Linked DNA regions of Paraglaciecola sp. L3A3. The protein of the gene in region 2 interacts with the protein of the main gene of each other region in a pairwise test. Links are inferred from orthologs where the notes say so. Each region holds a gene or a part of one and is shown on either strand. Other genes may lie near its edges.

What was found.
Region 1: the proteins of gyrB (region 2) and gyrA interact in binary tests that used the Escherichia coli proteins (3 or more experiments, as listed by UniProt). The link is inferred for Paraglaciecola sp. L3A3 from one-to-one orthologs.

The regions. Positions count from the first base shown.
Region 1 is NZ_CP047023.1:2,261,527-2,264,756, reverse strand. It holds gyrA (DNA topoisomerase (ATP-hydrolyzing) subunit A), read right to left. Parts: upstream 2,919-3,230; coding sequence 201-2,918; downstream 1-200. Other genes in the region: ubiG (bifunctional 2-polyprenyl-6-hydroxyphenol methylase/3-demethylubiquinol 3-O-methyltransferase UbiG), read left to right, coding at 3,229-3,230; serC (3-phosphoserine/phosphohydroxythreonine transaminase), read right to left, coding at 1-64. UniProt on the Escherichia coli protein: A type II topoisomerase that negatively supercoils closed circular double-stranded (ds) DNA in an ATP-dependent manner to maintain chromosomes in an underwound state.
Region 2 is NZ_CP047023.1:3,368-6,448, reverse strand. It holds gyrB (DNA topoisomerase (ATP-hydrolyzing) subunit B), read right to left. Parts: upstream 2,711-3,081; coding sequence 290-2,710; downstream 1-289. Other genes in the region: recF (DNA replication/repair protein RecF), read right to left, coding at 2,715-3,081. UniProt on the Escherichia coli protein: DNA gyrase negatively supercoils closed circular double-stranded DNA in an ATP-dependent manner to maintain chromosomes in an underwound state.

The DNA of each region.
Region 1 (3,230 bases), 2.3 Mb from region 2 along the record:
CTTTTTGCATGACTGCGGCTGGTAACATAGCTGGACCAGCACAAAAATTATAAATTTCTGACACTTTCTCTCTCACAAAAAATATCTTATAAAAAAAAACGAGCGGCAAAGGCCACTCGTTTGTTAGAACAACTTACTGAATATTAAGAACTAGAATTTATCTAGTTTCCATACTTTTCGATAGAAAAAATATGACTCTCTTATTCGTCTTCGTTTGTATCTAGGTTATCACTTGGGCTTGGATCTGTAGTTTCATTGCTTTCACCTGCAAGCACTTCACCTTCGACTATCCCCCCTTCAGCGTCACCTTCAATAGCTGCTATTTCAAGCTCTTCTATTTCATCGATACGTTGTAAGCCTACAACATGTTCGCCTTCAATAGTGCGAATTAAGCGCACACCTTGAGTATTCCGGCCAACGGTTGACACTTCTTCAACACGAGTTCTTACCAATGTACCTTTATCACTAATGAGCATGATTTCATCACTTTCATTAACTTGCACCGCACCGACAACTTTACCATTTCGTTCAGACACTTTAATTGAAACAACGCCTTGTGTAGCTCGGCTCTTAGCTGGGTAATCCGCAACAGGTGTACGTTTACCAAAACCATTTTCGGTTGCAGTTAAGATAGCGCCATCACCTTGAGGCACAATCAGCGATACGACTCTTTGGCCTTCTTGCAAACGAATACCACGAACACCCGTTGCAGTACGGCCCATTGGGCGTAAGGCAAGTAACTCTTCTCCGGTTTCAGGATCAAGTTTTACATTACCCGTTTCTGAATCTCGTTGTTTTTCGTTAAATCTAACCACTTTACCGGCGTCGGAAAACAACATAATGTCATTTTCGCCGTGAGTAATATCAACCCCAATTAATTCATCACCCTCGTTTAAGTTGACAGCAATAATACCGTTAGCTCTTGGACGTGAATAAGAGGTTAAAGCCGTTTTCTTCACAGTACCGTTAGCTGTGGCCATCAATACATATTTACCTTCTTCAAATTCTTGAATAGGTAAAATTGCAGTAATTCGTTCATTTTCTTCAAGTGGAAGAATATTCACAATTGGACGACCACGAGCATTTCGACTAGCTAATGGTAATTGATACACTTTTAACCAATATAAACGGCCACGTGTAGAGAAACACAAAATGTGATCATGAGTATTAGCTACTAGTAACTTTTCGATGAAATCTTCATCTTTCATCTTAGTGGCAGATTTACCACGACCACCACGACGTTGAGACTCATAGTCGTTGAGTTTTTGATATTTAACATAACCTTCACGAGATAAAGTCACTACCACTTCTTCTCTTTCGATTAAATCTTCAATATCAATGTCGTGTGATGCAGCAGTGATTTCTGTACGACGCGCATCGCCATATTCATCACGTACGGCTTCCAATTCTTCGCGGATCACTTCCATTAAACGTTCTGGGCTACCTAAAATGTGTAATAGCTCAGCAATGATTTCAAGTAATTCACGGTATTCTGATAGTATTTTATCATGCTCTAACCCCGTCAATTTATTTAAACGTAGGTCTAGGATAGCTTGGGCTTGTTGCTCGGTTAAATGGTATAAACCATCACGAATACCGTATTGTGGTTCAAGCCAATCAGGTCTTGCTGCATCATCGCCAGCACGCTCCAACATCTCAGCCACATCACCTAAAGACCAGCCTTGAGCGACTAAAGAAATTTTCGCGTCAGCTGGGCTTTTAGAAGCTTTGATTAACGCAATGATAGGATCGATATTAACTAAAGCAATAGCCAAACCTTCAAGGATATGAGCACGTTCACGGGCTTTTTTCAGTTCGAAAACAGTCCGTCTTGTGACCACTTCACGTCTATGTAAAACAAACGCTTTTAAAATATCTAATAAATTAAATATCTTAGGCTGAGTTTTATCTAGTGCCACCATATTAATACCAAACACAGTTTGCATTTGTGTTTGTGAATATAGGTGGTTTAACACAACTTCAGCTGATTCGTTGCGTCGTACTTCGACAACAATACGCATACCGTCTTTATCAGACTCATCACGTAATGCAGAAATACCTTCTATTTTTTTCTCTTTAACAAGGTCAGCTATTTTTTCAATTAGCCTAGCTTTGTTAACTTGATATGGGATCTCGTGAACGATAATAGTTTCTTTGCCATTATCTTCAGTCTCGATCTCAGCACGGGCACGCATGTAAATTTTGCCACGGCCAGTACGGTAGGCTTCTTCTATTCCTTTACGGCCACTAATAAAAGCAGCAGTAGGGAAATCAGGGCCAGGAATATATTCAATTAATTCTTCAATAGATAACTGAGGATTGTCAATCAGTGCGATACAACCATTTACCACTTCAGTCAAATTATGAGGAGGAATATTGGTGGCCATACCCACAGCGATACCAGAAGAACCATTCACCAATAAATTGGGCACTCTTGTTGGTAATACTTCAGGGATATGTTCGGTACCATCATAGTTAGGTACAAAGTTAACGGTCTCTTTTTCTAAATCAGCAAGCAGCTCATGAGAAATTTTCGCCATACGGATTTCCGTATAACGCATTGCAGCAGCAGAGTCACCGTCAACAGAACCGAAGTTACCTTGACCATCAACTAACATATAGCGAAGAGAAAATGGCTGCGCCATACGTACAATAGTGTCGTATACAGCAGAATCACCATGAGGGTGATATTTACCAATTACATCACCCACTACACGAGCAGATTTTTTGTATGGTTTATTAAAATCATTTTTTAATTCGTTCATGGCGAATAAAACGCGGCGATGTACCGGTTTTAAGCCATCCCGTACATCAGGCAGCGCCCTGCCAACAATAACGCTCATCGCATAATCGAGATAAGAGTTTTTTAGTTCTTCTTCTATATTAATAGGAAGAATTTCTTCGGCGTGATCAGTCATATACAGCCTTGTCCCTAGTCATTATTATTAGAGTATGATTTTGGATAAAACTCACTTGGTTAATTTTAAGCTAGGACTTAAAAAAAATATTAAGTTTTTACCAATATTATCTTTCATTTCAACCGCCTAATACTAACACCTACAAATATAAATAAATAGCTCGTATCGCCCATATAGTGTTCAATAAACCAGCAGTTAAGCATATATGCTGTTTTATTCACTCAAGAGCCTGAGATTTACACTAGATAGTAAGCAGACTTGCTGGCTATAATGTTGTTAATTTAACGCATAACAAAAATGACCTAGATAAAT
Region 2 (3,081 bases):
CGGTGTGCAGGAATGGTTGTTCCCTTTCAAATAGCGAGAACGCAGGGCAAAAGCCACTGGGGCATTCCTTTCAGGCGAGTTTTAAATGAGCTTACTGTGCGTTGCTCGAACTCAAAAGAGCCCCACTATTCTTTCATTCAAGCGCCTTAATTAAGCTCATTTAAATTCTCGCTGAGTGTACACTTATCAAAGCGGATTGGTATTAACTACATATAATAAAAAGCCAGCAAAAAATGCTGGCTTCAAAACCGTCAACTTATTTTATGACGGTACAATTTATTGATAATAACTAGACATCAAGGTTAGCTACTTTCAGGGCATTTTCTTCAATGAAGGCCCTTCTAGGTTCAACATGATCCCCCATCAAAGTAGTGAACAATTGATCCGCTCCGATAGCATCCTCAATTTTAACTTGTAACATTCTTCGTGTCGTAGGATCCATAGTAGTCTCCCATAATTGGCTAGGGTTCATTTCTCCCAGTCCTTTATAACGTTGAATATACTGTCCACGTTTCGACTCAGCCATTAACCAATCAAGCGCTTCCACAAAGCTAGTGACTGACTTTGTTTTGTCATTTCTTTGAACGTATCCGCCCTCTTCTATCATTCCACTGATGGCTTGATTAAGCTCTTTTATGCGTTTGTATTCATTTGAATCAACAAACTCATTATCAATATAATACTCAGTATCGATACCATGTAAGCGAATAATTATAGCTACATACCAGTTATTTCTTTCTGAATTATGACGTACTTCAAATGAATAAGTCGCGCCATCTATTTCATCCCCAGTAAGACCGTCAGTAAAATCCTGAGCAAAAGCTTTAAGTTTTTCTTCGCTATTTATATCTGCAGACTCTAAAGTTTTGCTGTATACAAGCTTATTAAGTATCACTGAAGGCATTAAACGACTCATACGTCCAATCATAGATGTAGTCGTTTGATATTGAGCCACAAGCGATTCTAGAGCGACTCCAGTTATAGCAGGGGCATCTTCATTTACATGCAATGAAGCGTTATCCAATGCAATAGAGGTTAAATATTTAGTTAAAGATTCATCATCTTTTAAATATTGTTCTTGCTTACCTTTCTTCGTTTTATATAGAGGTGGCTGAGCTATATATATATATCCACGCTCAATGATTTCAGGCATTTGACGATAAAAGAAAGTCAGTAACAAAGTACGAATGTGCGAACCATCCACATCAGCATCTGTCATGATAATAATACGATGATATCTCAGCTTCTCAGGGTTGTATTCATCTCGACCAATACCACAACCTAAGGCAGTAATAAGCGTTGCAACTTCTTGTGAAGATAACATTTTATCAAAACGAGCTTTTTCTACGTTAAGAATTTTCCCTTTTAAAGGTAATATAGCTTGGTTTTTACGATTACGTCCCTGCTTGGCTGAACCGCCAGCAGAGTCCCCTTCCACTATATATAATTCTGATAATGCAGGATCTTTTTCCTGACAGTCAGCTAATTTACCGGGTAACCCTGCAAGATCTAATGCACCTTTACGACGAGTCATGTCACGAGCTTTTCTTGCTGCTTCCCGTGCTCTAGCTGCATCAATAATCTTACCTACGATAATCTTACTTTCTGCAGGGTTTTCTAGTAAGAACTCTTGTAACTTTTCGCCCATCACTGTTTCTACTGCCGGCCTAACTTCTGAAGATACTAACTTATCTTTAGTTTGTGAAGAGAATTTAGGATCTGGTACTTTGACGGAAATGATTGCAGTTAAACCTTCTCTAGCATCATCACCACTGGTAGTAGTCTTCGCCTTTTTAGATAAACCTTCTTTATCCATATAATTATTAAGAGTACGAGTTAGTGCACCTCTAAATCCAGCTAAGTGACTCCCTCCATCCTTTTGTGGGATATTATTAGTAAAACAAAAGACATTCTCTTGGAAACTATCATTCCATTGCATGGCTACTTCAACAGAAATACCATCATCTCTATGTGAATCAAAATAGAAAATCTTTTGATGCATAGGTGTTTTGTTCTGATTTAAAAATTCAATAAAAGCAGTTATCCCACCCTCATATTCAAATTTATCAGTTTTGCCATCTCTTTCATCTTCAAGAATGATACAAACACCAGAGTTCAAAAAAGATAACTCACGTAATTTTTTAGCTAAAATATCATAATGAAACTTTACATTAGTAAATGTATCTTCACTTGGCCAAAAACGGATACTGGTTCCATTTGATTCTGAATCGCCGATAATTTTAAGAGGATTTTGTGGCACCCCATGTTGATATTCTTGCTCATGAAGTTTGCCAGAACGTCTGATTTGAATTTGCAGTTTTTTCGATAAAGCATTTACAACCGAGACACCTACACCGTGTAAACCTCCAGATACTTTATACGAATTATCATCAAACTTACCACCGGCGTGCAACACAGTCATTATAACTTCAGCTGCTGACACCCCTTCTTCTTCGTGAATTTCTGTTGGAATTCCACGACCATCATCTTTTACAGATACTGAACCATCGATGTGTATTTTCACATTGATGCTAGAACAATGACCAGCCAAGGCTTCATCTATAGAGTTATCTACAACTTCAAATACCATGTGGTGAAGTCCAGTACCATCGTCAGTATCACCTATATACATCCCAGGTCTTTTTCTTACAGCATCAAGTCCTTTTAAGACTTTAATACTCGACGAATCATAAACATTTTCTTCTGCCATTTGGTTAAATCTCCTCTCTCACCTGGCCATGTTCCACGTGAAACACTGTTTTATCATTATAATTATTTAAGAAATTAAGTTCATTTAAATCAATTGCGGTCACAAAAAGTTGTGAATCCGAAGCATTTAACTTACTAATAAAAACTTTTCTTTTTTCTTCATCTAATTCGGCACCAATATCATCCAACAAAAATATTGAAGTTTTTCCTGTCTTCTCGTGGAGATATTGTGTTTGTGCTAATTGCATTGCCGCCACTAACATTCTTAGTTGACCGCGTGACAACAACTCTTGAGCTGGTAAACCTTGAGCCTTAATTCTAAGATCAGCTTTATGCGGACCTACACTGACAAACCCATTTCGTTGATCTCTT